DNA from 3 places in the Stenotrophomonas sp. YJH_SMC_80 genome. Region 1 is predicted to be linked to each of the others. Evidence: predicted binding sites of a transcription regulator. Region 1 holds the regulator's gene; each other region holds the start of a gene.
What was found. The regulator FliA, encoded in region 1, starts transcription of late flagellar genes. The targets are predictions, from matches to a motif close to TAAAGTTTNNCNNNCNNNGGCCGATAA.

Region 1 (10,343 bases):
CAGCAGATTGGCCGAGGCGATGCCGTAGATGGTGGCGGTGAACGCGGCGGCGATGCCGTGGCCGAGTTTGCTCGGGTCGGCCAGGTTCTTCATCACCGCGATCAGGCCGAGAACGGCACCGATGATGCCGAGCGTGGGCGCGTAGATGCCCATCGCTTCGAAGACCTTGGCGCCGGCCTGGTCCTGGTGCTCCTGGCTGCCCAGTTCGATCTCCAGCATGTGACGCATCGATTCGGGTTCAACGCCGTCCACCAGCAGCTGCAGGCCCTTGCGCAGGAACGGGTCCTGCTGCGCTTCCACCTGCGATTCCAGGCCCAGCAGGCCCTGGCGGCGGGCGATGTTGCTCCACTCGACGATCTGCTGGATCAGTTCGCGGCGATCGCTGTGCGGCGGGCGCACGACCCAGCGCACGATCTTGAACGCATGCTTGAACACCGCCGGTGAGGTGTGAAGCAGGATCGCGGCAACGGTACCGACGATGACGATCACGAACGCCGCAGGCGACCACAGCGACGCCAGGCCGGCGCCCTTGAGGATGCTGCCACCGACCAGCGAGGCCAGGGCGAGAAAGAGTCCAATGAGGCTGAGTCTATCCATGGTTCCGGTATCGGCTTGTATGAATGGGACTTGAGACACCGGGAGAATGCGTACAGACGGTAGTCACAGTTTTCGGGTCGCCGGGCCTTGCCCGGCGGCGTTCAGCGTATGCCGTCCACGTCCAGGATCAGTGCCATGCGACCATCGCCGATCAACGTTGCACCGGCATAACCGCGCAGGCCGCGCAGGGCTTTTGGCAGTGGCTTGATGACCACTTCCTCGCGCCCGCGCACCTGGTCCACGACCAGGCCGAAGCGCGCTTCGCCGGCCTGCAGCACCACGATGGTCAGCAGGGTTGACGCGGCCGGCGTCACATCCAGCCACTGGCGCAGGTCGACCAGCGGCAGGGTGTGCGAGCGGCGATCAAGCACGGCGCGGCCATCGAACCAGCCCAGCGAGGTGCGCGGCGCGTGCAGCACTTCCATCACGCGTGCCAGCGGTAGCGCGTAGACGTCCTCGCCGGCCTGCACCAGCAGGGTCGGCAGGATCGCGAGGGTGAGCGGCACGCGGATCAGGAAGCGGCTGCCACGACCCAGTTCCGACTGGATCTGGATCTGGCCGCTCAGTTCGCGGATGCGCGACTGCACCACGTCCATGCCGACGCCACGGCCGGAGATGTCGGTGACCTGCTGCTTGGTCGAGAAGCCGGGCAGGAACACCAGGTGCAGGCATTCCTCGCTGCTCAGGCGGGCGGCGGCTTCCGGATCGATCAGGCCTTTCTCACGCGCCTTCGCGCGCAGCTTCTCCGGGTCGATGCCGGCGCCATCGTCCTGCACCTCGATGCTGACGTAGTCGCCTTCCTGCTGCGCCGACAGGCGTACATGGCCCATCCGCGGCTTGCCTTGTGCTTCGCGCAGGTCGGGCATTTCCACGCCATGGTCGATGGCGTTGCGGACCAGGTGCACCAGCGGATCGGCCAGTGCTTCGACCAGGTTGCGGTCGAGTTCGGTTTCGGCGCCGACCAGCTCCAGGTCCACTTCCTTCTTCAGCGAGCGGGCGACGTCGCGGGCGACCTTGGGGAAGCGCGAGAACACCTTGCCCACCGGCTGCATGCGGGTACGCATCACCGCCGACTGCAGGCGGGCAGTGGCGATGTCCAGCGTCGATACGGCGCGGTCCAGCTCCTCGTCGCGCAGGCGTGCACGCAGGGTCTTCAGGCGGTTGCGGGAAAGCACCAGTTCGCCGATCAGGTTGACGATCGCATCCAGGCGCTTGGTGTCCACGCGCACGGTGTGCTCGGCCTCGGCCATCGGCTTGGCCGCCGGCTTGGCGGCGGGCGCCGGTACGGGCGCCGGGCGCGGTGCAGCGGCAGGTGCCGCCGCGACGGTGGCAGCAGGCTTCGCGCCTGGCGCAGCGCCGCCGTGCAGCTGGTCCAGCAGCGCTTCGAACTCGTCTTCGCTGATCAGGCCGTCGTCGGCCTTCCTGGGCGGCGCGACCGCGGTCGGTGCGTTGCCGCCATGCAGCTGGTCGAGCAGGGCCTCGAATTCGTCGTCGGTGATCAGGTCGCTGCCGGCTGCCGCAGGCGCGGCCGCAGCGACCGGCGCGGCAGTGCCACCGTTCATGTCGAACTGCGCGATCAGGTCCGGCGGCGCATAGCCTGGCTCGGTGCCGGAGGACACGGCGTCCAGCATCGACTGCAGGTAGTCCAGCGATTGCTGGGCGGCGTCGAAGTGGTGGGCCTGCAGCACCGCCTGCCCGGCACGCGCGATGCCCAGGGCCTCTTCAGCGGCGTGGCACAGTTCGACCATCGCGGTGACGCCAAGGAAGCCGGCACCGCCCTTGAGCGTGTGGTATCCACGGAACACCGCGTTGAGCTGCTCGGTGTCCTGCGGTGCCTGCTCCAGCGACACCAGCTGTTCGCCCAGGCGATCCAGGATTTCCTGTGCCTCGATGATGAAATCGGCAGTGATGTCGTCGGATACCGCGCTCATGCTTACAGCCCCAAATCCGACAACAGGTCGTCGGCGTCGTTCTGCGAGACCGCGTGGCGGTCCAGTCCCTTCAGTGCCGGCCCGGCCAGTTCCGGGTCGGTGCGATGCTGTTCCGGCGGCAGGCCGAGTGCGCCGAAGCCCTCGTGCACGCGGCGGACGATGCCGACCACGCGACGGATGATCTGCCCGGTCAGGTCCTGGTAGCTCTGGGTCAGGGCGATCTCGGTCAGGTTGTGGCGGATGCGCTCGAGCTGCGCGTCCTGGCCCGGCTGCAGGCCTTCAGCACGCAGCTGTTCGGTCAGGCTGCGGCATTCCTCGGCCAGGTCCAGGGTGCGGTGCGTGGCCTGTTCGGTCATGGCCACCACGTGGTCCAGGCGTGCGCAGGCGTCGTCCAGCTCACCGGCCTCGCTGGGCACGGTCGGCAGCTCACCCAGTGCCTGCCCCAGCTCGCGGGCCAGCCGCGAGAGGCCGCTCATCATCGGCTGCGTACGCAGCGCGACCAGTCCGTCGATGCGCTGCCGCCAGGCGGCCTCGTCACCGGACTCGAGTGCGTCCAGGGCTTCCTGCAGGCGCAGGGCGAGGGCGCTCTTGTCGACCGTGGTATCCATCAGGCGCTGGCCGCCAGGCGTTCGAAGATCTTGCCGAGCTTCTCTTCCAGCGTCTGCGCAGTGAACGGCTTGATGATGTAGCCGTTCACGCCGTTCTGGGCGGCTTCGATGATCTGTTCGCGCTTGGCTTCGGCGGTGACCATCAGCACTGGCAGTGTCTTCAGCTTGGCATCGGCACGGATCGCCTTCAGCAGCTCGATGCCGGTCATCACCGGCATGTTCCAGTCGGTGACCACGAAATCGAACGGCTGGCTCTGCAGCAGCGACAGCGCGGCATGCCCGTCCTCGGCTTCGGCGGTATTGGTGAAGCCCAGATCGCCCAGCAGGTTCTTGACGATCCGACGCATGGTCGAGAAGTCATCGACGATCAGGATGCGCATGTTCTTGTTCAAAGCAGAGTTCCTTTGTTGTTCATTCCGGGCGGCCGGGGGCAGCCGCCTCGGGCATGTTCATTCTTCCAGGCCGGCGTCCGCCGCCTCGAAAATCTTGAGCCGGCCACGCAGGCGCAGCACCGCCTGGCCGTGGATCTGGCAGACCCGCGACTCGCTCACGCCGAGCACCGCGCCGATCTCCTTCAGGTTCAGTTCCTGCTCGTAGTAGAGCGAGAGCACCAGCTGTTCGCGCTCGGGCAGGTGGCCGATGGCCTTGCCCAGCTCACGGCCGAATTCACCACGCTCCAGCACCTGCTGCGGGGTCGGGCCGCCCTGGGCGACGGTGTCCAGCTCGCCCTGGTCCTCGATGCGCGACTCCAGGCTCAGCACCTGGCCACGTGCGGCGTCCTCCATCAACCGCAGGTATTCGGGCAGCGGCATCTCCATCGCGGCGGCCACCTCGGTGGCGCTGGCGGCGCGGCCGCTGCTCTGTTCCAGGCGGCGGATGGTGGCGGCGGCATCGCGGGCACGGCGGTGCACCGAGCGCGGCACCCAGTCGCCACGGCGGATCTCGTCGATCATCGAACCGCGGATGCGGATCGAGGCATAGGTCTCGAACGAGGCGCCCTGGTCGGCGTCGTAGCTGCGCGACGCTTCGATCAGGCCCATCATGCCGGCCTGGATCAGGTCGTCCACTTCAACGCTGGCCGGCAACCGCGCGGCCAGGTGGTGGGCGATGCGCCGCACCAGGTCCGAATGCTGGGCGATGACCTCGTTGGCCGCCGAGCGCTGGACTTCCCTGTACTGGGCTGCGCCTTTCATGCGGCCACCCCGCGCTGCTTGAGGATGCGCTCGAGGAAGAACTCGACGCCGCCACGCGGTTCGGTCGGCGCCTGCCAGCGTGCGGTGCGACGCGCGATCTCGGTGATCGCCAGCGCGGCCGGGCTGGACGGGTAGGCCTTCACCACCGGCTGCTGGCGCTGCACCGACAGGCGCAGCCAGTCGTCCTGCGGCACGCAGCCCAGGTAGTTCAGCGAGACATCGGCGAGGAACTTCTCGCAGACGCGGGTCAGCTTTTCGTACAGCACGCGGCCCTCGTTGGGGTCGCGCACCATGTTGGCCACTACCTGGATGCGGTCCACGCCGCGTTCGCGCGACAGCACCTTGATCAGCGCGTAGGCGTCGGTGATCGAGGCCGGCTCGTCACAGACCACCACCACGGTGTCCTGCGCGGCCTGGCAGAAGGTCAGCACGCCGTCGGTGATGCCGGCGGCGGTGTCCACCACCATGATGTCCAGTTCGCGTTCCAGCTCGGAGAACACGTTGACCAGGCCGACGTGCTCGGCCGGGGCCAGCTCGGCCATGTGCCGGCGGCCGGACGCGGCCGGCACCACCAGCACGCCGTTCGGGCCTTCGACGATGACGTCGTCCAGCGAGCAGCGGCCGGCGACCAGGTCGGCCAGCGTGAAGGTCGGGTTCAGCCCCAGGATCACGTCGATGTTGGCCAGGCCCAGGTCGGCGTCCAGCAGCAGCGTGCGCTTGCCCATGCCGGCCAGTGCCACCGCCAGGTTGGCGGACACATTCGTCTTGCCCACGCCGCCCTTGCCGCCAGTGACGGCAATGGTGCGCACAGGGCCGAGCGGCTCGCTGCGGGTGGCCGACAGCGGGAAGGTCTTGGTCAGCTTGGCGTACTCACGCGACGGCATGGTTCAACTCCGGGTTGCAGGGCATATCGGCCGCGCGGCGCAAATCTTCAAGGCGAAGTACGAGATTGGCCGCACTGGCCCGGTGCAGGTCCTCCGGAACGTCCTGGCCATCGGTCACCCAGGTGATCGGCAGGGCGTGGTCCACGGCCACTGACAGGGCGTTGCCGAAGCGGCCGGTCTCGTCCAGCTTGCTCAACACCAGGCCCTGCAGGTTGGCGGCGCCGAAGCGGCGGACCACCTCGTCCATGTCGCCGAAGCTGGTGTTGGCCGGTAGCACCAGCAGGGTGCGTACCTGGCGGGCGGCGCGCAGCCACTGCAGCTGCGCGGCCAGCGCGCGGTCGCGCGGGCCCAGCCCGGCGGTGTCGATCAGCACCAGCTTGTAGTCCTTCAGGCGTTCCAGCAGCTGGTCCAGGTCGGTGCCGCTGTTGGCTTCGTGCACCGCGATGCCGAGCTGGCGGCCGTAGCCGTACAGCTGCTCGCGGGCGCCGATGCGGGTGGTGTCGGTGGTCACCAGGGCGACGTCACGCGGCGCGTGTTTCTCGGCGAAGCGCGAGGCCAGCTTGGCGATGGTGGTGGTCTTGCCGGCGCCAGTCGGGCCGACCAGGGCGATCACGCCGCCTTCTTCCAGCGGGTCGACCGGGGCGATCGGCAGCTTGCGCGAGATCAGCCCCAGCATCAGGCCGCGACCACGGTGGGCTTCGGTCTCCAGCGGAATCTGCATGGCCACGTCGCGGGCCAGGCCGGCATCAAAGCCGTACTCGTCCATCAGGTCCAGCGCGGTGGCGCGTACCGGGCAGCCGCGCAGGCGCTCGTCGGTGAAGCGGTTCATCTCGCGCTCGATCACCTGGCGCATGCCGGCCACTTCCTGGCGCAGCTGGCGGATCTCGGCGTCGTCCTGGGCGACGACGGTCAGCGTCGGTGCCGGGGCCAGCACGGGGGCCGGACTGGCTTCGGCGACGGCTTCGAGCGCTGCCGTTTCGCTGGCGGCGATGTCAGGCTGGACATCGGCCATGGCAGCGCCCGGCAGCGGCGGCGGCTGCACGGCGGGGGGCACGCTTTCGTGATGCGTGTCGTGCGGCGGGTCGATCTGGAAGCGGGCGCGGTTGGCCGGCGCGGTGACGGCCGGGCCCGGTGCGACGATGGCCTCGGCGAACGGGGCGAAGATCTGTTCGGGCAGCGCCGGTTCGTTGACGGTGGCGCGCGCCAGGGTGGCTGCGAAGCCGGTGCTGCCGCGGGTCGGCACGATCTCGTCGGCGCTGTCCAAGGTGCGGCCGGTGGCACCCACGGCCGCACGGGCGAGGGCGGCCACGGCCGAGGTGGTGGCGGCCACCGGCTCCGGCGCCGGGGCAGCGCTGCGGCGGCGGGTGACCGCGGCGATCACCGCGTCAGCAGCGGTGCGCGGCTTGGGTGCCGGCGGCGGTGCGACATCACGGCGCGAGGCTTCCAGTGCACGCTGCACGGCGCTCTCGTCGTAGTTGGCCGCGGCGACGATCTCGACGCCTTCCTCGATCCGGCGGTTGGACAGGATCACGGCGTCAGGACCATGTTCCTTGCGCACCAGGTTCATGGCCGAGCGCATGTCGGCGGCGACGAATCGTTTGATTTTCATGCTGTGGTCACGGGACGAAGACGGCGGGGTGGCGGTCGGAGAACTCGGGTGGTCGGTGGTCTGCACGGTGCGGGTTCCCCTTGGTATCTGTCTGTTGCGTTGGTTCGAAGGTGGTGTCTGTTTTCTGGCGCATCGGTGGGCGGCGTCAGCTGATCGTTCCGACCAGCTTCAGGCGCTTGTCCTCCGGCACCTCGCTGTAGGCCAGGACCGACAGCGACGGAACGCTGTGGCGGACCAGGCGCGCCAGCGCGGCGCGCACCGGGCCCGGTACCAGCACGACCGCCGGCTCGTTTCGCGCTTCCTGCTTGCTGACACATTCGGCCAGGCTCTGGTGCAGTCGCTCTGCGAGTCCGGGTTCCAGCGCGGCGCCGTTGCCCTGCGTGGACTCCTGCAAGACACGTTCCAATTGCGGGTTGAGGGTGAACACCGGCAGCTCCGCCGACATTCCGGCGATCTCCTGCACGATGAAGCGGCCCAGCGCGGTGCGCACGGCAGCGGTCAGCACCGCCGGGTCCTGGCTGCTGGGCGCGTGTTCGACCAGCGCTTCGGCGATCTTGCGCAGCTGTCGGATCGGGATGCGCTCGACCAGCAGGTTCTGCAGCACGCGCACCACTGCCGACAGCGGCAGCGCCTTCGGCGTCAGATCTTCGACGAGCTTGGGCGCGCTCTTGGCCAGGTTGGCCAGCAGGTGCTGCACTTCCTCGTGGCCGAGCAGTTCCGGCGCATGTTCGCGGATCAGGTGCGAGAGGTGGGTGGCCACCACGGTGGCCGGGTCGACCACGGTGTAGCCCAGCGTTTCAGCCTGGGCACGCTGGTGCGGCTGGATCCAGGTGGCATCCAGGCCGAACGCGGGATCCTTGCCGGCAATGCCCTCCAGGGTGCCCAGCGCGCTGCCCGGGTCCAGCGCCAGTTCGCGGTCGGGGTGGATCTCGGCGGTGGCCACCGGCACGCCGTGCACCAGCACGCGGTAGCCGTTGGCGGGCAGTTCCAGGTTGTCGCGGATATGCACCGACGGGATCAGGAAGCCGACGTCCTGGGTCAGCTTGCGGCGCACGCCCTTGATGCGCGCCATCAGTTCGCCGCCCTGGTTGCTGTCCACCAGCGGGATCAGCCGGTAGCCGACCTCCAGGCCCAGCGGGTCGACCGGGCGCAGTTCGTCCCAGCTCAGTTCGGCGGTCGGCGCAGCTGCCGCCGGGCGGCCGAGTGCGTTGAGTGCGGCCGCGTCATTGCCGGCGGCTGCCGGGTCGGTGGCTGCGGCCTTGCCCTTGCGGTAGACCTTCCAGGCGATGAAGCCAAGGATCGCGGCCAGCGTCAGGAAAGCGACGTTGGGCATGCCCGGCACCAGGCCGACCACGCCGATGATGCCGGCGGTGATCGCCAGCGCGCGGTACTGGCCGAACACCTGGCCGGTCATCGCCTGGGCCATGTCCTGCGAGCGCGAGGCGCGGGTCACCAGCATCGCCACCGCGCTGGAGACCAGCAGGGCCGGCAGCTGCGCCACCAGGCCGTCACCGATGGACAGCAGGGTGTAGGTGGCAGCGGCTTCGCCGAACGGCATGCCATGCTGCAGCACGCCCACGGCCAGGCCGCCGAGCATGTTGATGAACAGGATCAGGATGCCGGCGATGGCGTCACCGCGGATGAACTTGCTGGCACCGTCCATCGCGCCGTAGAAGTCGGCTTCCTCGCGGACTTCCTCGCGGCGCAGCTTGGCTTCTTCACGCGTCAGCAAACCGGCGTTGAGGTCGGCGTCGATCGCCATCTGCTTGCCGGGCATCGCGTCGAGGATGAAGCGCGCGGTCACTTCCGAAACGCGGCCGGCGCCCTTGGTGATGACCACGAAGTTGATGATGGTCAGGATCGCGAACACCACGATGCCTACCGCATAGTTGCCGCCGATCACGAATTCGCCGAAGGCGGCGATGACCTTGCCGGCGGCGTCGTGGCCGTTCTGGCCGTTGAGCAGGATCACGCGGGTGGAGGCCACGTTCAGCGCCAGCCGCAGCATGGTGGTGATCAGCAGCACGATCGGGAAGATGGTGAAGTCCAGCGGGCGCTTCACGTAGACCACCGCCAGCAGCACCATCAGCGAGATGGCGATGTTGAAGGTGAACAGCGCATCGAGCACCGGCGCGGCCAGCGGGACCACGACCATGGCCAGCAGGGCCAGCACGATCAGCGGTGCGCCAAGGCCCTGGCGGATCATTTCCAGGGCGCGGCGGGTGTTGAAGCCGGTGGAGGGCTGGGCGCTCACGGGCGGCCCCCCTTGCCGAATTCATCCACCTGGATGTGCGGGGCGTCCGGCATCGGGCCAGTGCGCCAGGCGCGCAGCTGGTAGACGTAGGACAGGACCTGGGCGACGGCCGAATACAGTCTCACGGGGATTTCCTTTCCGAGTTGGCCTTCCCGATACAAGGCGCGTGCCAAAGGCGGGGCGGAGACGATCGCGACCTTGTTGCCGTCGGCCACCTCACGGATGCGCAGGGCGGTTTCGTCCACGCCCAGGGCGACCACGGTGGGAGCATTCATGGTCCCACCCTCGTACTTCAGGGCCACCGCGTAGTGCGTCGGGTTGACCACCACCACGTCGGCGGTGGGTACCGCCTCCATCATCCGGCGGTTGGCCATCTGCTGCTGCAGCTGGCGGATGCGGCCCTTCACCTCGGGGCTGCCCTCGCTTTCCTTCATTTCCCGGCGCAGCTCTTCACGGGTCATCTTCAGTTTGCGCATCCAGTTCCAGCGCTGGTAGGGCGCATCGATGGCGGCCAGCACCAGCATCGCGCCGGCGGTGGCCAGCAGCAGGCGCAGGGTGAAGCCCAGGCCATCGGTGATGGCGGTTTCCAGCGGGTGGTGGATCAGCCCGCGCAGGGTGTCGAAGCCGGTCCAGACCACCAGCCCTGCGGCGACGCCGACGAAGGCCACGCGCAGCAGCGATTTGGTGAATTCGGCAATGGCCTCGGGGCCATAGAGGCGCTTGAGCCCGCTCATCGGGTTCATGCGGTTGATGTCGGGCAGCAACGCCTTCTGCGACCAGCGCAGGCCGCCCATCACCAACGGGGCGACGAAGCTGGCCAGCAGGCAGACCAGCACCAGCGGTGCGATCACCAGCATGAACTGCAGCAGCAGGTCGCCGAAGTGGCCGAACAGTTCCTTCGGGTTCTGCCGCAGGCTCTGTTCGGGGCTGAGCGCGTGCTTCATCCAGGCGCTGGCGCCGCGGCCGATCGAACCGCTCATGGCCATCACCGCCAGCACGCCGGCGCCGAATACGGCGGCCGTGCCGAGTTCGCGCGAGCGCGGCAGGTTGCCCTGTTCACGGGCGTCGCGCAGGCGTTTTTCGGTGGGTTGTTCGGTCTTTTCGCCGGCGGATTCGTTCTCGGACATCACGGGCACTGCGGCAGGGGATGCCGGGGTGCGTGCAAGAACCGTTCCACGCATGGCGGGTGGCGCATCCACGCATGGCGTGGATCTACAGGAGGGTGCGGCAGGAACCGTTCCGTGATGGCGGGCGGCGGCACGGGTAG
Region 2 (10,343 bases), on a different contig from region 1:
GCGTCACCGCGGATCTTCATCGGCGGCTCGCGGTACTGCGGCTGTTCCTGCCACTGGCCGTAGCTGTTCGGCTCGTAGTGCGGCAGGCCGCCGTAGTTGCCGTCCACGCGCATCGCACCGTCGCGGTGGTTGCTGTGCACCGGGCAGCGTGCGGCGTTCACCGGAATCTGGTGGTGGTTCACGCCCAAGCGGTAGCGCTGCGCATCGGAATAGGCGAACAGGCGTGCCTGCAGCATCTTGTCCGGCGACGGGCCGATGCCGGGCACAAGGTTGCTCGGTGCGAACGCGGACTGCTCGACGTCCTGGTACCAGTTGACAGGGTTGCGGTTCAGTTCGAACTGGCCCACTTCGATCAGCGGGTAGTCGCTCTTCGGCCACACCTTGGTCAGGTCGAACGGATGGATGCGGTAGGTTTCCGCCTCCAGCTCGGGCATTACCTGGATGAACAGCTTCCACTTCGGGAAGTCGCCCTTCTCGATTGCGGCGAACAGGTCGCGGCCGTGGCTTTCGCGGTCATGGCCGACCAGGATCTGCGCCTGCGCGTCGGTCAGCGATTCGATGCCCTGCTGGCTGACGAAGTGGAACTTCACCCAGAAGCGCTCGCTGTCGGCGTTGGTGAAGCTGTAGGTGTGCGAGCCGAAGCCGTGCATGTGGCGGAAGCTGCGCGGGATGCCGCGGTCGCTCATCACCACGGTCACCTGCAGCAGGGCTTCGGGCAGCAACGTCCAGAAGTCCCAGTTGTTGCGCGCGCTGCGCAGGTTGGTATGCGGGTCGCGCTTCACGGCCTTGTTGAGGTCGGCGAACTTGCGCGGGTCGCGCAGGAAGAACACCGGCGTGTTGTTGCCGACCAGGTCCCAGTTGCCTTCTTCGGTGTAGAACTTCAGCGCGAAGCCGCGGATGTCACGCTCGGCGTCGGCGGCGCCACGCTCGCCGGCCACGGTGGTGAAGCGCGCGAACATCTCGGTCTGCTTGCCGACCTTCTCGAACAGCTTGGCACGGGTGTACTTGCTGATGTCGTGGGTGACGGTGAAAGTACCGAACGCGCCCGAGCCCTTGGCGTGCATGCGGCGCTCGGGAATGATCTCGCGGTTGAGGTTGGCCAGCTTCTCCAGCAGCCAGACGTCTTCCATCAGCAGCGGGCCACGTGGGCCGGCGGTCTTGCTGTTCTGGTTGTCCACCACCGGTGCGCCGAAGGCCGTGGTCATCGGCGTGACCGGATCATCGCCGTGCTTCTGCTTGGGCGTGGTGCTCAGTTCACGCTGCTGCTGGGCGCCTTCCGCAGGCGACGGCGCGGTGTGATACGGGCACTTGGGGCTGTTGTTATCGGACTGGCTCATGGCTGGCTCCTGCGGGTGAAGACGGGGTGGAACATCTTCACTCGACTTTAGCTATGGCCAGATGAAATGAATAATCGAATGATCCATTCAGGTTGATAGTTTTTGTCAATTGAAACGTGGAATAAGATTTACGGGGCCTTCCATAGGCCTCCCGCATGGCGGCGGGAAGCCATGTGTGCGCCCTGCGGTTACAGCAGCGTTTTCAGCCGATACAGCGCTTCCAGTGCCTGCTTTGGGGTCAACTCGTCCGGATCGATCGCCGCCAGCGCTTCCTGCGCCTTGCTGGACGGTGCCGCGAACAGCCCGAACTGCTGCGGGGCATCCAGCGCCTGCGGCGCCAGCTCGGCGGCGTGGCTTTCAGCGCCGCGCTGTTCCAGCTCGGCCAGGCGACGCCGTGCCTGCGCCACAGTGGCGCGCGGCAGGCCGGCCAGTGCGGCCACCTGCAGGCCAAAGCTGCGGTTGGCCGGGCCGTCTTTCACTGCGTGCATGAACACCAGCGCTTCGCCGTGCTCGACCGCGTCCAGGTGCACGTTGGCGATGCCGCTGCGGCCGCCCTCATGCTGTTCGTCGGCCAGCGCGGTCAGCTCGAAGTAGTGGGTGGCGAACAGCGTGTAGCAGCGGTTCTGGTAGGCCAGGTGGCGGGCCACCGCGTCGGCCAGCGCCAGGCCATCGTAGGTGGAGGTGCCACGGCCGATCTCGTCCATCAGCACCAGCGAATGGGCGGTGGCGTGGTGCAGGATGTAGCTGGTCTCGGCCATCTCGACCATGAAGGTTGACTGCCCGCGGGCGAGGTCGTCGCCGGCGCCGATGCGGGTCAGGATGCGGTCGATCGGGCCGATCACCGCCCGGCTGGCCGGCACGAAGCTGCCGATGTGGGCCAGCAGCACGATCAGCGCGTTCTGCCGCATGTAGGTCGATTTACCGCCCATGTTCGGGCCGGTGATGACCAGCATGCGACGGTCCGGATGCAGGTCCAGGTCATTGGGTTCGAACGGCTGTTCGCGTACCGCTTCGACCACTGGATGGCGGCCGCGTTCGATCTTCAGGCACGGCTCGGCCTGCAGCTCCGGGCGCGCCCAGTCCAGCGCCTGCGCGCGTTCGGCGAAGGCGGCCAGCACGTCCAGTTCGCTCAGCGCAGCGGCACATTGCTTCAGCGGTTCCAACTGCCCGCCAAGGGTGTCCAGCAGCTGCTCGTACAGGTACTTCTCGCGCGACAGCGAACGGTCGCGCGCGGACAGCACCTTGTCCTCGAATGCCTTCAGTTCTTCGGTGATGTAGCGCTCGGCATTGGTCAGCGTCTGGCGGCGGGTGTAGTGCACCGGCGCACGATCGGACTGGCCCTTGCTGATTTCGATGTAGTAACCGTGAACGCGGTTGTAGCCCACCTTCAGGGTGGGAATACCGCTGCTCTCGCGCTCGCGCAGTTCCAGGTCGACCAGGAACTGGTCGGCATGGGTGGACAGCCGGCGCAGCTCGTCCAGCTCTTCATCGAAGCCATCGGCCAGCACGCCGCCGTCGCTCAGCTTCAGCGGCGGCATCTCGGCGATGGCGCTGGCCAGCAGCTGCGCGCACGCGTCGTGTTCGCCCAGCGCCGCATGCAGGGCCTGCAGGCGCGGCGAGTCCAGCGGGGCCAGCACTTCGCGCACCGCCGGCAGCAGGCCCAGGCCGTCACGCAGGGTGGAGAAATCGCGCGGGCGCGCCGAGCGCAGCGCGACGCGGGTGAGGATGCGTTCCAGATCGCCGAGGCGGCGGAACTGCTCGCGGATGTCGGCGTCCGCACCGCGATCGATCAGGGTTTCCACCGCGTGGTGGCGCTGCACCAGCACCTCGCGCAGGCGCAGCGGGCGGTGCAGCCAGCGGCGCAGCAGGCGCCCACCCATGGGTGTCACCGTGCTGTCGAGCACGCCCAGCAGGGTATTGCGGGTATCACCGTCGACACGCGTGTCCAATTCCAGGTGGCGGCGGGTGGCGGCATTCATCGCGATCGCTTCGCCGGCTGTTTCCATCGCGATCGAAGTCAGGTGCGGCAGGCGCTGCTTCTGGGTTTCCTCGACATAGCCGAGCAGGGCGCCGGCGGCGGCGGTGGCACGGGGCTTGTCATCGATACCGAAGCCGCTCAGATCGTGCAGCTTGAAGAAGTTCAGCAGCTGGCGGCGGCCGCTGTCCGCGTCGAACAGCCACGGCGCACGGCGGCGCACGCCGGTGCGCTGGCGCAGGAACTCCGGCCAGTTCTCCTCGTCGGGCACCAGCAGCTCGGCCGGCTCCAGCCGTGCCAGCTCGGCTTCCAGGGCGTCGTCGGTCTCCACTTCGTTGACCAGGAAGCGGCCACCGGCCAGGTCGGCCCAGGCCAGGCCGTAGCCCTGCTTGCTGCGCGACAACGCCATCAGCAGGGTGTCGCGGCGCTCGTCCAGCAGCGCTTCGTCGGTGACCGTGCCGGGGGTGACGATGCGCACCACCTTGCGTTCGACCAGGCCCTTGGCGAGCGCCGGGTCGCCGATCTGCTCGCAGATCGCCACCGACTCGCCCAGCGCCACCAGCCGTGCCAGGTAGCCTTCGTAGGCATGCACCGGCACGCCGGCCATCGGGATCGGCGCGCCGCCGGAGCTGCCACGCTGGGTCAGGGTGATGTCGAGCAGCCGCGCAGCCTTGCGCGCGTCGTCGTAGAACAGCTCGTAGAAGTCGCCCATGCGGAAGAACAGCAGCAGGTCCGGGTAGTCGGACTTGGCTGCGAAGAACTGCTTCATCAGCGGGGTGTGTTCCTTGGACGCCTTGGCGTTGCTGGTATTGTCTTTTGTATCAGTCACTTGGGGCGTTTCGCGTCTTGGGCAGGGCGTCAGGGCGTGACCACGCGCAGGCATGGCCGGAGAAGTCATTAGTGTAGCGACCTGGGGTGGTCGATGATCCGCGGCACCCGCGCTGGGCCCGGAGGCTGTCCGTGTGCCAACGCCTGCGCCCCTGCGCCGGCACTTTGGTTGATTTCCCCAGGGTCCCACGGTAGTGTCAGCCCCGGCGATCTCCGCCAAGCGGCCTCCATGGAAAACGGGGCGACTTATCCCCGGGCGGGCGTTGATGGAAAGAACAAGCATGACTGCAGCCTGCATGGCCGCCGAACCTCGTTACACTTGGCGTACCGTCCTGCTGAGCATCCTGGTCGCCATCGTTCCGCTTGCCGGCTCCGCACCCTACACCTTGCTGAAGGCGGTGCTGCTGCTGGCCCTGCTGGTCACCGGCGTGGTTCTGATTCGCCGCCAGCCCGATGTCCGCCTGCGCTACCGCATCGCCCGGTTCATCGTAATCGTCTGCTTCCTGCGCCTGGCCTATGCCTTCTACAGCATCCTCTGGCACGGGCTGCGCTGGAACGAGCTGGATCTGCCGGCGCAGACACTGCTCTACCTGGGTACCGCTGCTGTGTTCGCCACTGCGCTGGACTGGCGCCTGATCTGGAAGATCTTCGCCGTGTCCACCCTGGTCTTCGGCGGGTCGTGCATCGTGCAGCACCACGTGATGGGCCTTGAACGCGCGCACGGTTTCAGTGGCGGCGAATGGACGGCCATCGAGTTCACCATGGTGACGCTGTGCATGGCGTTGTTCTCGGTCATCCGGTTGATCCAGCCCAATGTGCATCCGGCCGAACGCTGGCTGCACGGCGTGGCCATCGCCGTCGGCGTCTACGGTTCGATCCTGGCGCAGAGTCGCGGGCCGATCCTGGCGTTCATTCCCGCCATGCTGATGGTGATTGTGGTGCACGTCCGGCGAACCCGGCGCTGGCGGGGGGCACTGGTCTTCGTCGGTGCCCTGGCCATTGGCGTGGTCGGCGCCACCTCGGTGCTGAACCACGAGGTGATCCAGCGCTTCGGTGAGGTCAGTGGCGAGATCTCCGGCTTCAACCAGGAAAACGAGGTCGGCTCGGTCCGCGAGCGCATCGCCATGTGGGGCGTGGCGGTCGACGCCTTCGCCGAGCATCCCGTGGCGGGGGTGGGCCTGAACCAGTTCGGTACCTATGCGCGTGAGGGCATCGCTCGCGGCGAGGTGTCCGAGTCGATCTTCCGCTACAACCACCCGCACAACGAGTACCTGGAAGCGGCGGTGACCGGTGGCGTGCCGTTGCTGCTGCTCATGCTGCTGGTCTTCATCCTGCCCGGCATTCATTTCGTGCGGCGCCTCGGCCACGCCGACGACATCACCGCGACGATCGCCATCGCCGGACTTGCCGTGGTCATCGTCTATGCGCTTTCGGCGTTCACGGACAACGTGTTCTACCGGGCGATGCCGCATTCGTTCTATTTCTACCTGGTGCTGGGCTTCATGATGGCGACCGCCTTGCCGGCGCGTAACCTGCATCGGCCAGGGAGTCCGTCCTGATGGCGCATATCCATCTACTGGCCGCCGACAACCAGCGTGGCCTGTCCCATGACATCCAGGTGATCGAGCGCTCGTTGCAGCAGCTCGGGCACACGGTGACGGTCAGCCGCCTGGACGCGGTGCGCAATGGTGGCGCCTGGAAACTCCGCGGAATGCGCCTGCGCAGGCTGCTGGCCTCGTGGCTGAGCCTGGGGCGCACGCCCGCCCGGTTCGACGTCAACATCTCGCTGGAACATGTCCGGCCGACGAGCTTCGGACTGGCCAACGTCAATCTGTTGATCCCGAATCCGGAATGGGTGTCCGCACGCAGCCTGCGGATCCTGCCGCGGTTCGATGCGTTGCTGACCAAGACCGAAGAAGCCACGCGCATCTTCAACGCGCTGGGCATGCGCGCGCTGGAAGTCGGTTTCTGCAGCCGTGACCGCTACGACCCGGCAGTGCCGCGCAGGCCGCGCAGCTTCCTGCATGCGGCCGGTACCAGCCGTATGAAGGGAACGGCTGCACTCGTCAATGTCTGGAAACGGCACCCCGAATGGCCCTTGCTGACCATCCTGCGCGGCGGCCCTTCGGACGAAGATGAGGGCGGTGCCGCGAACCTGAGAATCGTCCGCGAGCGGCTGCCCGACCAGGAGGTGCAGCGCCTGCAGAACGAACATGCGTTCCACCTGTGCCTGTCGCAGACCGAAGGCTGGGGCCACTATCTGGTGGAAGCGATGAGCTGCGGGGCGGTGGTGATCACCTGTGACGGCGCGCCGATGAATCAGATGATCGACGACAGCCGCGGCATCCTGGTTGCCGCGCACGAGGGCGAGCCCTGCCATCTGTCCAGGACCTGGCATGTGGATGAGAAGGCGCTGGAACAGGCCGTCGAGCGCGCGCTGGCGATGGATGAGGCCGAGTGGACCCGGCTGGGCGCCAATGCACGCGCATGGCACCTGGCCAGCGAGGTGGCGTTCCCGCGCCGTCTGGGCGATGCCCTGGCCAAGCTCTGAGCTGATGTGGGGCTGGTCGCCGCAGCCCGCTCAGCCAGGCACCAGGGTGATCTGCGGATGGCTGCCGAAGATCTCCATGACGATCTCGAAGTAGGTCTGTCCCTGACCAAGCGCCAGTGCCGTCAACTGAGCGTGGATGGCCGCACCGTTGAACCTGCCGCCCTGAGCGAGTTTCGATTGCAGCCAGGCGCGCGTGGTCTCGCGGCCCAGTGCATCGCGGCTGTGGGCGATGTCACGCCACACCACCGTGGCGATGGCATGGCCTGCGAGAGCGCCGTAGCCGCCGTGAAGCAGGTCATCAAGCGCATCCAGGCTTGCGCCCAGTTGCCAGTCTTCGTCGGCCATGAACACGCGATTGATTTCCACGTAGAGGCTGGCGATGTCGTTGATGGACGCGCCTTCGATGTGCAGGATCCGTGTCATCTGCGGACTGTAGCTCTCCCGGGCGGCGGTTGTGTCCGGCGCAGATAATCCAGGGCCGCTTCGGATGGAGCTGGCATGATTATGGTGTTAAATCTGCGTGATTTTCATCGGGCGCTGGCGTGTCAGCGGTATTCGATAATGATATGGCGCCATTATCTGTCGCCTTGTTTTCTGACTGCCTGCACAGTTCCATATATTTGGATCGGTCCATATATAAAGTCCCGTAAAGTTTCCCTTCGCTGCGCCGCCATCGAACGTACGGCCACGATCAAGGGAATTGAGATGCTTGCCTTACGTAATCTCCGTGTGGGATCCCGGCTTGGCGCCGGCTTCGGTCTGCTGCTGCTGTTCATCATGGCCATCGTTGGCCTCGTGCTGTACGGAAACCACCTGAAGTCCGCCCAGTTCGAGAAAGTGGTGGACGTCAACATGGTGAAGATGCGGCTGTTGAACGACATGCTGGATACCAACAACGCGGTGCTGATGCATCGCCGGCTGATGGTGATCAAGCGCGGTGAGGATTTCGACAAGGATTATCAGAAGGCGCAGGAGCTGTCGCAGACCTACGACGGTATCTGGGCCAAGTACATCAAGATTCCACGCGACGCCACTGGTGATGCCCTGGTGGCGAAAATCGACGCGGCACGCAAGGCCACCGACGCCTCCACCCAGCATCTGCACGAGCGCATGAAGGCCGGTGATTTCGACGGCGCGGCCAAGGAACTGCTCGCCGAGCACGGCTTGGCCACCGCATGGAATGAGGCGATCTCGACCCTGCTGCGGCATCAGGAGACACTGACCGAGCGCAGTCGCGAGGAATACCGTTCAACCGAATCCTGGACCGGCACGTTGTCGATCGTGTTCGGCGCGTTGAGCCTGGTACTGGGCTCGCTGGCCGCGTGGGCCATCACCCGTAGCCTGACCCGCCCGCTGGAAGGTGCGGTGAAGCTGGCCGACGGCATCGCCAACGGGCGGCTGGACAACAGCATCGACGCGTCCGGCAACGATGAGGTGACGCAGCTGCTCAGGTCGATGCAGCGCATGCAGGCGCAGTTGCAGTCGGTGATGGCGGCGCAGGGTGAACTGGCCCGCCAGCACGACGCGGGCAGCCTCAGCTATCGCATGGACGAGAGTGCTTTTCCTGGCGACTACGGGCGCATGGTGCACGAGACCAATGCGCTGGTCGGCTCGCATGTGCAGGTGCAGAACCGGCTGATCGAAGTAATGAAGCATTACGCCCGCGGTGATCTGTCAGTGGACATGGATCCGTTGCCGGGCGAGAAGGCCGCAATCACCCAGGCCATGGACGAAACCAAGACCAGCCTGTCGGCGATCAACGGTGAGATCCGCCGCCTGGCGACGGCTGCAGCCGCAGGCGACTTCAGCCTGCGCGGCGATGAAGATCGCTTCGCCTATGAGTTTCGCGACATGGTGGCCGGGCTCAATCGCCTGATGCAGACCACCGACGAGAACCTGGTGCAGGTGTCGACCCTGCTGCAGGCGATCTCGCGCGGTGACCTCACCGTGCGCATGCAGGGCGACTTCCACGGCGTGTTTGCCCGCATGCGCGATGACTGCAATGCCACCGTCGATCAGCTCAAGCAGATTGTCGGCCGTATCCAGTCCAGCGCGTCCAGCATCAACCTGGCGGCAGGCGAGATCGCGTCGGGCAACACCGATCTGTCGCGTCGCACCGAGCAGCAGGCGGCGAACCTGGAAGAGACGGCGGCGTCGATGGAGGAGCTAACCTCCATCGTGAAACAGAACGCCGAGCACGCACGACAGGCCAACCAGCTTGCCATCGGTGCGCATGGCGTCGCCTCGCAGGGCGGCGAGGTGGTCGGCCAGGTGGTCACCACGATGTCGGCTATCGAAGCCTCGTCGAAGAAGATCGCCGAGATCATCAGTGTCATCGACGGCATCGCGTTCCAGACCAACATCCTGGCCTTGAACGCGGCGGTGGAAGCTGCGCGTGCCGGCGAGCAGGGGAGGGGCTTTGCGGTGGTGGCCAGTGAGGTGCGCACGCTGGCGCAGCGCTCGGCCGGTGCGGCCAAGGAGATCAAGGGCCTGATCGAGGATTCGGTCGGCAAGGTCGCCGATGGATCGGCGCTGGTTCGTCAGGCCGGCACCACGATGGGCGAGATCGTGGCCTCGGTGCAGCGCGTGACCGACATCATGGCCGATATCTCTGCCGCCTCGCAGGAGCAGAGCTCGGGTATCGAACAGGTGAACCAGGCGGTGGTGCAGATGGACGAGACCACGCAGCAGAATGCGGCGCTGGTGGAAGAAGCCAGCGCGGCGGCACGCTCCATGGAAGAGCAGGCCAACCTGCTGGCCGAGGCAGTTTCGGTGTTCCGCACGGGGGCGGTGACCGCCGCCGCAGCGGTCCGCCCGGCGTTGGCAGCCGTGGCGGCATCGGTTGCACCGGTACGCCGGCCGGCGGTGCTGCCGCCGCGGATGGAACCGACGCTGGCCGCCAATGCGGGCGGTTGGGAAGAGTTCTAGCAGAGGGCAATGCCGGTAGGAAGACAGCGCCCATCACGATGGCTGATCGTGATGGGCGCGGATTTCTTCCTGAACGCGCGATGGCCGATGAGGCGGCGGATACGCGCATTTCACTTCCGGTTGCCAACCGCAGGAGGACACTTGCGCCATACCGGAACTCAGGAGATGGCCATGAAGACCTCGACCCGATTGCTTGTGCTGGGCACGCTGCTGGCGGCTTCGTCGGTGGCCGGTGCGCAGACGTATGGGCCGCGCGATGAGGGACGCAAGTTCAATGACGGCAGCCGCGTGGTCTGCAAGAACGTGGAAGTGCAGCGCAACTCGCGCGATCCGAACCGCATCACGGGTACCGCTACCGGCGCAGTGATCGGCGGCCTGCTGGGCAACCAGGTGGGCGGCGGTAACGGCAAGAAGCTTGCAACCGTGGCCGGCGCCGTGGCCGGTGGTGCGGCCGGCCGCCAGATCCAAGGCAACCAGCAGCAGAAGAACGGTGACCGCGTGGTTGAACGTCGCTGCGAACGCGTCTACCGCTGATCGGTCACAGCCAGACCTCGTTTCCCCTTCCACACCGCAGTACCCGAACGCCGGCCCCACGCCGGCGTTCTTCGTAGCAGGAAAAAGGGGACGGAGGGAATTAAGTCGCAATCCCCTAAACCGGCCGTTTACGACTTAATCCCCTCCGCCCCCTTTTTTGCGAGGAGGCGCCAGGTGGCGAGGCTGCCGT
Region 3 (10,343 bases), on a different contig from region 1:
CATCATCGCGCTGGCTGGCCTGCAGAAGCTCCCAGCGCGCGGTACGTACCAGGCCATGCGCCGGTACATCGGCGCTCTGGCCTTGGCGACCGAACCACGGCCAGCACACCGGGACGCCACCGCGGATGGGCGTGGGCAGCTCGGCGCGCGTGGGCGAAAGCCACAGCAGATCGGGCTGCCCATCAGGAATGAACGACAGCAGCTGGCCGCCGAACACGCTGACGACCGCCGTGGCGTTGGTGGTTCGCACCTGCCAGGCCTCCAGGCCGTGATACAGGCCGGTGCTGATGTCCGGATTCGACTGCATGCGATGACGCTCCTTGAAGACCGCGGCGATGATGTCGCGGTCAACGTGCTGCCGGCAAGGCTTTCTGCCCAGCGGGTGCGATGACGGCCGCCTCTTCCTGCAGCGTGCGCAGGATGCGCTGGCCTGCGCGGCCGTCCACCTCGCTCCAGCCCAGGCGCTGCTGCTCGGCCTGGATCGCGCGGCGCGTGGCGGTACCGATCATGCCGTCGGCGGCAACGATATCGTGGCCGCGGGCCAGCAGCAGGGTCTGCAGCTGGCGGCGCTCATCGCGCCCCAGGCCCGGGTCATCGGTCGGCCACGCGGTGGCCAACCCGTTGCCGCCACGCAATTGGTCAGCCAGCGTCGCGATCGCCAGCGCATAGCTTTCGGCGGCGTTGTAGCTGTAGATCGCGTCGTAGTTGCGGAACACCAGCAATGCCGGGCCCTTGTTGCCGGCCGGCAGCAGCAGCGCGGCGCGCGCATCCGCCGGCAGGTTGGCCGGAGCCAACACGCTGCCATCCAGCGCAGTCACGCCCTGCGTACGCCAGTCGGCCAGGGCGCGACGCTGGGTGCGGCCGGCCTGGCTGGCGTTGAAGCCCGCAGGAACGCGGACTTCCATGCCCCACGGCTCGCCGCTGCGCCAGCCGGCGCGCTTGAGGTAGTTGGCGGTGGAGGCCAGTGCATCGGGAATGCTGCCGACCAGATCGCGGCGGCCATCGCCATCACCGTCCACGGCGATGCGTGCATAGGTGCTGGGCATGAACTGCGTATGCCCGAAGGCACCGGCCCAGGAGCCGGTGAGCCCCTGGGCCTGCAGGTCGCCGCGGTCGATCAGCTTGAGCAGCGCCAGCAGTTCACCGCGGAAGAAGGGTTGGCGACGGCCGGCGCAGGACAGCGTGGCCAATGACTGCAGCAGCGGGCGCTTGCCGAACACGCGGCCGTAGTCGCTCTCCACGCCCCAGACCGCGACGATGGTGGCCGGATCGACGCCGTACTGCGCCGACACGCGATCGAGCAGGTCGCGGTGCTGCTGCAGCAGGGCGCGGCCATCAGCCACGCGCTGGCGATCGACCAGCGCGGCCAGGTAGTCCCAGATCGGCGTGGTGAATTCGGGCTGTGCATCGAGCAGGCCGAGCACGCTGGGGTCCGGGGTGAGGCCGGCGGTGATCGCGTTGAAACGGTCGGCACTGATGCCTTGTGTCGCAGCGGTGGCCTGCAGGCCCGACAGGCAGCGGCTGAACGCCGGATCCATGTCGCCGGCAGGCGCGGCGGGCGCTGTCGGCGCCGAGGCAAGAGCGGCCGCCAGGCCGAGCGTGGTCAGAATGGGCATGGCGTCCTCCGTGTTGCCGTTGCACGGCCATCTTAGGGGTAGCGGTGCTGCTGAACCTGAAGCGGTACCGGCTGGCCGTCCGCCCTAGATGGCACGCAACAGGCGCAGGCCATAGGCCGGGCCTTCAGCATCCCAGCGCTGCATGACCTGCAGGCCAGCCGGCTGCAGCAGCGCTTCGAAGCTCTCGTCGGTGTACTTGTGGCTGTATTCGACGCGGATCGGTTCGTCGGCCTCGAAATGGAAGGTCCGGCCATCCAGATGGACGTCCTGTGCCCGCTGGCTGACCAGATCGGTCTCGATGCGCAGCCGCGCGACGCTGTAGCGGGCACGATGACGGAAGCCCTGCAGATCGAAGTCGCTGCCGACCTCGCGGTTGAGGCGGGCCAGCAGGTTCAGGGTGAATGCGGCGGTGACGCCCTGCGCATCGTTGTAGGCCGCCTCGATCAGCGCCGGGTCCTTGTGCAGGTCGATGCCGACCAGGGCCAGGCCATCACGCCCCATGGTCTGGCGCATCGCGCGCAGCAGCGCGACCGCGTCCTCGCCTTCAAAGTTGCCCAGCGTGGAACCGGGGAAGAACAGCAGCCGTCGCGCGGGTTCGCGTTCGGGCATGGGTACGGCGACGGGACGGGTAAAGTCGGCACAGACCGGCAGCATCTCCACCTCGGGCAGCGCCGGGGCCAGATGGTCGATGCTGGACAGCAGCGCAGCACGCGAGATTTCAATCGGCGTGTAGGCCACTGGGTCGTGCAGGGCGGCCAGCAGCAATGCGGTCTTGCGGCCACTGCCGCTGCCCAGTTCCACCACGTGCAGGTGCGGCCCGACGCTTCGGGCGATGTCCGGCAGTACCCGTGAAAGCAGGGCCAGCTCGGTGCGCGTGGGGTAGTACTCGGGGGTCTGCGTGATCTGCTCGAACAGGCGCGAGCCGCGCGCATCGTAGAAGTACTTGGACGGCAGCTGGCGCGGCGTGCGCGACAACCCGGCCACCACGTCGTTGAGGATCTGCTGGCGGCCGGGGGTGAGATCGGTCAGCGCCTGCAGTGCGTCGTGCACCGTACTCATGCGAGGTCCCTGGCCAGGCGCAGCCCGGAGAACTGCCAACGCGCCGGGGGCATGAAGAAGTTGCGGTAGCTGGCACGCACGTGGCCACGCGGCGTGGCGCAGCTGCCACCGCGCAGCACCCATTGCCCGCACATGAACTTGCCGTTGTATTCACCGAGGTTGCCGGCGAAAGGGCGGAAGCCCGGGTAGGCGCCATACGCACTGTGGGTCCATTCCCATACATCGCCGAACAGCTGACGCAGTCCGATGCCCCCTGCAGCCTGCGGGTGCAGCCGATCGTCATCGGCAAAATGACCGCGAGGCGGCAGCGTTGCGGCGGCAGCCTCCCACTCGAACTCGCTGGGCAGGCGCGCACCGGCCCAGCGGGCGCAGGCATCGGCCTCGTAGTAGCTGAGGTGGCAGACCGGCGCATGCGGATCCAGGTCGCGCCAACCGCCCAGGGTGTACTCGCGCTGCAGGGCGCCATCCCAGTACAGCGGGTGCTGCCAGCCCTCGGCTTCGCGCAGCGCCCAGCCTTCGCTGAGCCACCAGCGCGGTTCGCGGTAGCCGCCGGCGTCGATGAAGGCGCGGTACTCGGCATTGCTGACGGGACGCTCGGCCAGTGCGTGCGCGGGGAGCAGCACGCGATGCGCCGGCGATTCGTTGTCGTAGGCGAAGGCGGTGTGCTGCGGCCAGGCTGCGGCGCCGATGGTGACGATGCGCTCGGGCGACTCGATCCAGCCCTGCGCACTGGCAGCGCTGGTTGCAGGCTGCAGGTCCTCGCGGTAGGCCGGCTGCAACGGATTGCACCAGAACGCGTGCTTGATGTCGGTGAGCAGCAGTTCCTGGTGCTGCTGTTCGTGCTGCAGGCCCAACTGCAGGTGCTGCAGTGCCTGCTCATCAAGGTCGCCTGCCGCCAGCCGCGATTGCACCTGTGCATCGACCTGCTGGCGGTAGTCGCGCACCTGCTGCAGCGATGGCCGCGATAGCAACCCACGCTGCGGCCGGGCATGCGCCGGGCCGAGGCTCTTGTAGTAGCTGTTGAACAGGTAGTCCCAGGCAGGGTCATGCGCCGGTGCAGGTGGGAAGCCGGCCAGCACGAAGCGTTCGAAGAACCAGGTGGTGTGGGCCAAGTGCCATTTGCTCGGGCTGGCATCGGCCATGCTCTGCAGCATGGCATCTTCGGCGCTGAGGGGGGCTGCCAGGCGCATGCTGCGGTTCCGCACACATGCGTACTGGCGGGCGAGATCGCGCTGCGAGGCAGCGACGGCGGTGGCTACGCTGTCCATCCGGGCAGCATCTGCGCAACAGGGTGAGTGCGATGTCATCGTTCGACGTCAACGCGTTCACATGCGTGACCATCCCGCATTCAAGAAGCCGGTGCGAACGCCGCTAACGGCAATGCTGCGGCCGCGTCGTCACCGCGCTGGAATTCCTGCTTGCCCCTGCATCCGCTCCGCCAGCCTGCGCATTACCTGTTCGTGCTGCCCGCCGTGCTGGTTGCCGTGGTGCTGTGGGCAGCACTGGGCAACGAAGACGTTGCCAGTCCGGCCCAACGCATCCTGCCCTGGCTGCTGGCCTGCCTCGGCGCCGGCCTTGCCCTGCTCTACCACCAGGTGCGTACGCTCTGCCTGCTGCTGGTGGTGGCGGTCATGTTCGCGCTGCTGCACCAGGACGTGGGCGACTACCTGCACAGCGGCCATGTCACGGCGCTGACCCCGCTGCGCTTCCATGCCATTTCGGCCTGGTTGCCCTTGCTGTTCGCGGGCCTGGCATTGTGGCCCGAGCGCGGGCGGCGCCGCCACGACCTGCTGTTGCGCTCCGTCGCCAGCGGCACGGCACTGCTGATCTTCCTGCTGCTGGCCACGCAGCAGCCGCGCGGCATGCACGATCTGCTGTCGAACCGTCACTGGGAGTGGATCCCGGTCGACTGGAACGCGCTGGCGCAGCTGCCAGCGCTGCTGTTCCTTCTGGCAACCGCCGCGCTGGGCTGGCAGGCCTGGCGGTATCCGCGCCCGTTGCACACGGCGATGCTGCTGGCCCTGCTGTGCCTGTGGTGGATGCTGCCACGGGTGTTCCTGCAGCCGGTGCTGCTGCCGGCACTGGCCAGTGCGGCCCTGCTGCTGATGCTGGGCGCGATGATGCAGGAGTCCTTCCATATGGCCTTCCGCGATGAGCTGACCGGCCTGCCGGGGCGCCGCGCCTTCAATGAGACCCTGCAGCGGGCGCGCGGCACCTACAGCATCGCGATGGTGGACGTGGACCACTTCAAGTCGTTCAACGACACCCACGGCCACGACACCGGCGACGATGTGCTGCGCCTGGTGGCCTCGCGCCTGGGCCGGGTGGGCGATGGTGGCCGGGCGTTCCGCTATGGCGGCGAGGAGTTCGCGGTGGTCTTCCTGGATCGTCCCGCAGCGGCCTGCGTGGATGCAGTCGAGGCGCTGCGGCAGACCATCGAGGACACCCGCATGCAGCTGCGCGACCGGAGCACACGCAGCCACGACGATGAAACGGGGCGCCGGCAACGAGGACGCGGCGGAAGCGGGCAGACGGTGCAGGTGACGGTGAGCATCGGGCTGGCAGACAGCCGCGTGGATGAGCGGCCAGCGGCAGTGATCAAGGCCGCCGACCAGGCGCTGTACGCAGCCAAGGACGGTGGCCGCAACCAGGTCCGCGCGCATGCCGGCCAGCGCGTGCTGGCGGCACGCGGCGGCTGAGGCTCACACCGCGTCGAGGTAGTACCAGCGGCCGTCGACGCGCAGGAAGCGGCTGTGCTCGGCCATCTTCACCGCGCTGCCGCCGCCCACGCGGTAGCGGGCGGTGAAGCGCACTTCGGCGCTGTCGGCGCCGGTGACGGTGTGCTCGTGCACGGTCAGGCCCAACCAATGCGTACGCTGGCCGGGCGCATCATCCAGCGACAACTCGGCCGGACGGGTATCCGGATGCCAGCTCTGGCGCAGATAGTCCGCCAGCCCCCGCACATAGGCGCTGTAACGTGATCGCATCAGGCGCTCGGCATCGGGGGCGGCCTCACCGGCATGGAAACGGCCACAGCAGGCGGCGTACTCGGCGGGAAGGCCGCAGGGGCAGGGATCGGTGGGTTTTCGGCTCATGCGGACATTGTCGCCGGGTTGTGCGGATGGATCCACGCGGGGCACCGGTCAACCAGTGCAGGACAGGCGTATGCTGTCGCGCCCCCATATCGATTGATCGCCGTGCTGGAACTGGTTCCCCCTGAGTTGTGGTGGCTGGTGGTCATCGCCTTCATCGCCGGGCTGGTCGATGCCGCCGTCGGTGGTGGTGGGCTGGTGCAGCTGCCTGGCCTGTTCACGGTGCTGCCGCAGCAGACGCCGGCGATGCTGTTTGGTACCAACAAGTTCAGTTCGATGTTCGGTACCGGTGCGGCCGCCTGGCGCTATGCGCGCAACGTGCGCTTCCCGTGGAAGCCGGTGTTGTTCGCGGCCGGCACGGCCTTCATCTTCTCCTTCGCCGGCGCCACCGCGGTAAGCCTGCTGCCCAAGGACGCGGTGCGCCCACTGGTGCTGGTGCTGCTGGTCGCGATGCTGGCCTACACGCTGTGGAAGAAGGACTTCGGCGCGCTGCACCGTCCGCAGGAGATCGGTCGCCGCGAACTGGTGATCGCGCTGGCGATCGGTGCGGCGATCGGCTTCTACGACGGCTTCTTCGGGCCGGGCACCGGCAGCTTCCTGATCTTCCTGTTCGTGCGCTTCTTCGGGCTGGATTTCCTGCGCGCCTCGGCGGCGTCGAAGGTGGTGAACCTGGCGACGAATGTGGCGGCGATCTCGTTCTTCGTGCCGACCGGCAACATCCTGTGGCTGTTCGCGCTGCCGATGGCGGCGGCCAACATCATCGGCTCGGTGGTGGGCACGCGCCTGGCGCTGAAGGGCGGTACGCCGTTCATCCGCAAGCTGTTCGTGGGGCTGGTGGTGGTGCTGATCGCGCGGATGGCGTGGGATACGTTCCGCGGTTCGTGAGGGACGTTATGAAATGGTAGGTGCCAACCTTGGTTGGCACATTGTTTCAGGTCGCGAAGAGCAGCCGAGCATGGCTCGGCCCTACAGGTGGATTGCCCGAGGCGCTCAGGCCTCGGCTTCTTCCGGTTCGTTGGCCTGCTGGCGGCTGCGCTCGGGCAGCTTCAGGCGCTTGCCTTCCTCGTCATACTCGATCAGCAGCACGCCGGAGTCGTGGCGGCCGCTGATTTCGACGAAGCAGGCGCCGCCGATGAACGGTTCCAGTGTCATCACCGACTTCAGCGGGGTGGCAACCACCATCTGGAAGCCAAAGTTGTCGAAGATGTTCATCGCCAGCGCGGTGAACTCGTTGTCGGCCTTGTCGAAGGCCTCGTCGAGCACCACTGCGGCGTAGCTGGGAAGCTGGCTGTCGGCACCGCCGAGCTGGTAGCGCAGTGCCGCGGCCAGGCAGGTGGTAGCCAGTTTCTGGCGCTGGCCACCGGACTTGCCGGCGCCGCTGCGGTAGATCTCGACCTGCTGGCGCGTTTCCGCATCCAGCTCGACGCCGATGAACTCCACGTGCATGCGCACGTCCAGCACCAGCTCCCGCCAACGCTTGTCCTCGCCTTCCTGCGAGCCCAGGCGGTTGACCAGCTGGCGCAGCACGGTGAACTGCGATTCGGCCAGCTCGCGCTGCTCGGTCTGCTGCTGCGACAGCACTTCGCGCAGCTGCAGGTGGAACTCGCCCACTTCCGGCAGGCGGCGGTCGCTCAGTTCGATGGTCAGCAACGTACCGCGGTTGAACGGCACCTGTTCCAGGCTGGCGTTCACTTCGTCCAGGCGCTGGCCGATCGACTTGCGGGCCTCGGCGCTGTGGCGCTGCAGGGCCAGCAGGTTGTTCTTGCTCTGGTTCTGCAGCAGATCGAAGAAGCGCTCTTCGTGCTGCGGCAGGCCATCGCGCTCCAGTCGTTCGAGGCGTGCGAGGAAGTCCTCGGCCGAGGCCACCGACACGGTGAAGTCGCCCGATTCCTCCGGCCACTGCTGGATGAAGCGACGGAAGCAGCCGATCAGCTGGTTCTCGATGCGGTTGAGGTCCTGCTGCGAGGACGACAGCTGCTCGTTCAGCGCGTTGCTGACCTGGCGCATGTGCGCTTCCAGCGTTTCCAGGCTGAGCGGACCCTGCTCCTGCAGGCGCTCGGCAAGGCCGGCTTCCTGCTCCTGGGCCAGGCTCGGCAGCACCAGCGCACGGCTCTGCTGGCGCGCGCGGTCCAGGCGATCACGTTCCTTGACCAGCTGCCCGCGCTCGACGCGGACGTCTTCATAGGTGCGGCGGGCCTGCTCGATGTCGGCGCGCACGGCGTCGATCTGCTTGGCCAGCTTGGCGAGGTCGGCATTGCCTTCGCGCAGGTCGCGCAGCGTGGCCTCGATGTCGCTCAGGCGCTGCTGCGGGGCGGCGATGTCGATCTCGTTCCAGCTGATGCTGACCAGCTCGTGGCAGGCCAGGCGGCGTTCGTTGTCGCGGTCACGCTGCCCACGCAGGCGCGCGATGTCGGTCTCGCAGCTGGCGATGCGCTTGGCCAGTTCCTGAGCTTCGCGCTCGAAGGCGCCCACCTTGTCGTGGTTGTTGAAGCCGAGGATCCAGCGACGGCGGTCGCCCACCGCACTGCGGTCATCCTTCTCGAAACGGTCGCCCGGATGCTTGACCTGGCCTTCGCGGGTGATGCCGCGGTCGACGTTGCGCAGCTGCTTGGCATCCACGCACTCGTAGTCGAATCGCTTGCCGAGCTCGCGGCGCAGCCAGCTTTCGAACACGTGTTCGCGCAGTTCCAGCTTGTGCAGCAGCGACTTCGCCGACGGCTCACGGGCGAACGCATCATCGTTGCGGCGCACGCGGTAGTAGGTGAAGCGCATGCCCAGGTGGGTACGGTTCACCCACTCGGCGACGTCGTTGTAATGCTTGTCGTCGACCAGCAGCGACAGCGCGAAGCCACCCAGCACGCGCTCGATGGCACCCTGCCAGCCCTGCTCTTCCGAGCGGACCTGGATCAGTTCGCCGACGAACGGCAGCGCCGCTTCAGCGATGCCGGTTTCCTCGGCCAGGCGCGCGCGCAGCTTCTGCATCGGCGCCGGGATGTTGGAGGGCGTGCGCTGCATCGCTTCGAGTTCCGCACGGACTTCGCCGAAGCGGCGCTCGTCATCGCGCTTGCCACCCAGGCGATCGCTGATCGCATCGTCCAGCGCCGAAGAGGCGCGCTGGCGGTCCTGCAGCTCGTTCTGTGCGCGCTCGACCAGTTCGGCGAAGCCGTGTGCGTCGTCCGGCAGTTCGGCCCCCAGCTGCTGCGCGGCCAGGCTTGCCTGCTCGCGCTTGGCCTGGCGGCGGTCGCGCTCGGCTTCGGCGCGGCCCTGCTCGCGTTCCAGTTCTTCGATGCGCTCACCGCCCTGCTGGCGGCGCTGCAGTTCCAGTTCGGCCAGGCGCTCGGTGTGATTGTCCAGTGCGGCACGGCGCTGGGCTTCTTCGCCAAGCAGGCCACGGTCACGCACGTCCATCTCGCGCAGGCGCGCTTCGATCAGCGCCTGGCGGCGGCTTTCACGGAAGCTGTCGACGCCGAGCTTGAGGGCTTCGTCGTCGCCGCGCCGGCGGTGCATTTCCTTCAGGTCGTTGTAGTAGGCGCGTGCCGGCAGCAGGGTCTCCACCTGGCGACGGGCGGTGACCACCGCCTGGTGCGCGCCATCGAGCTCGGCGAAGTCGCTGACCAGACGCTCGGCGGCGTCGAAGGTCTTCGGCGTGTCGAGCATGAAGTCGCGCAGGAAGACGTTGAGGTCACCCAGGTTCTTCGCCGACTGCGTCTTGTGCAGCAGGCGCAGCGCCATCTCGTTGTCGATGCCGAGCAGGTCGCGGAAGCGCTCGGCGTAGCCGGAGAAGGTGTCGAAGTGGTGCAGGTCGGACAGCTTCTGCTTGAGCTTGCGCAGGTCCAGGTCGAACCCACCAAGATCCTTGGCGATGTCGAACGGGCGCTCGGCAATCATGTAGTGCTTGCGCACGTCACCGGCCGAGGTGCCGTTGCCGGAGATCCACAGCAGGCGCACCAGGCTGACCACGCGGCCATCGCCGGCGCGGTATTCCAGCACCAGTGCGGTCCAGGTGGCGCCCTTGCGCAGGTACTGGGTGGCGATTTCGCCGGTGCCGCTGTCCTGCTGGTCAGCCCATGCGCCACGCACGTAGGACACCAGGTTGCGGTCGCGGCCACTGCGCTCGGCTTCACGCGCGGCGGCGTTGAAGTCGACGATGGCCGGCGGCGTCAGCAGCGCGGACATGGCATCGAGCAGTGTCGACTTGCCCGAGCCGGAACGTCCGACGAACAGGAAACCGCGCTCGGCGATCGGCACTTCGGTCAGGCCGTTGAAGGTGCCCCAGTTGTGCACCTGCAGGCGGCGCATGCGGAACTGCTGCAGGCGCGGGTCCGGCAGGCCTTCGTTGAACAGGGCGGGAGTGTGCTTGGAGATAGCCATGCGATGGTCGGGTCTCTCAGGCCTCGGCGGCCGGGGTTTCGCGCAGCTGGCGGTAGACCGCCGAGAGCTGGGACACGTCTTCGGCGGAGAACAGCAGCTTCAGCGCCGGCGAGACTTCGTGGCGGTCTTCCTGGCCGCTGAGGCGGGTCAGGATGTGGTTGTCCTTCATCTTCTGCACCGCCGAGGCGACGCGGCGGTTGAAGCC

Region 2: a site for FliA is predicted at 7,339-7,365, ahead of AC5P99_RS05995 (methyl-accepting chemotaxis protein). Genes of this name have one in related genera too.
Region 3: a site for FliA is predicted at 4,024-4,050, ahead of AC5P99_RS08400 (GGDEF domain-containing protein). Genes of this name have one in related genera too.

Annotation. Positions count from the first base shown of each region.
Region 1 covers NZ_JCAFVP010000022.1:26,294-36,636, reverse strand. Annotated here, with positions in the region: gene AC5P99_RS20440 (flagellar motor protein) at 1-597, opposite strand, end outside; gene AC5P99_RS20435 (chemotaxis protein CheA) at 699-2,528, opposite strand; gene AC5P99_RS20430 (protein phosphatase CheZ) at 2,531-3,136, opposite strand; gene cheY (chemotaxis response regulator CheY) at 3,136-3,528, opposite strand; gene AC5P99_RS20420 (RNA polymerase sigma factor FliA) at 3,586-4,329, opposite strand; gene AC5P99_RS20415 (MinD/ParA family ATP-binding protein) at 4,326-5,213, opposite strand; gene flhF (flagellar biosynthesis GTPase FlhF) at 5,200-6,822, opposite strand; gene flhA (flagellar biosynthesis protein FlhA) at 6,968-9,028, opposite strand; gene flhB (flagellar biosynthesis protein FlhB) at 9,073-10,203, opposite strand.
Region 2 covers NZ_JCAFVP010000003.1:39,253-49,595, forward strand. Annotated here, with positions in the region: gene AC5P99_RS05970 (catalase) at 1-1,337, opposite strand, end outside; gene mutS (DNA mismatch repair protein MutS) at 1,526-4,195, opposite strand; gene AC5P99_RS05980 (O-antigen ligase family protein) at 4,437-5,699, shown strand; gene AC5P99_RS05985 (glycosyltransferase) at 5,699-6,691, shown strand; gene AC5P99_RS05990 (barstar family protein) at 6,722-7,114, opposite strand; gene AC5P99_RS05995 (methyl-accepting chemotaxis protein) at 7,397-9,619, shown strand; gene AC5P99_RS06000 (glycine zipper 2TM domain-containing protein) at 9,785-10,153, shown strand; gene AC5P99_RS06005 (ABC transporter permease) at 10,282-10,343, opposite strand, start outside.
Region 3 covers NZ_JCAFVP010000004.1:3,142-13,484, forward strand. Annotated here, with positions in the region: gene AC5P99_RS08380 (D-hexose-6-phosphate mutarotase) at 1-307, opposite strand, end outside; gene AC5P99_RS08385 (lytic murein transglycosylase) at 348-1,616, opposite strand; gene egtD (L-histidine N(alpha)-methyltransferase) at 1,701-2,675, opposite strand; gene egtB (ergothioneine biosynthesis protein EgtB) at 2,672-3,943, opposite strand; gene AC5P99_RS08400 (GGDEF domain-containing protein) at 4,094-5,374, shown strand; gene AC5P99_RS08405 (YchJ family protein) at 5,378-5,770, opposite strand; gene AC5P99_RS08410 (sulfite exporter TauE/SafE family protein) at 5,873-6,652, shown strand; gene AC5P99_RS08415 (ATP-binding protein) at 6,758-10,138, opposite strand; gene AC5P99_RS08420 (DUF4194 domain-containing protein) at 10,155-10,343, opposite strand, start outside.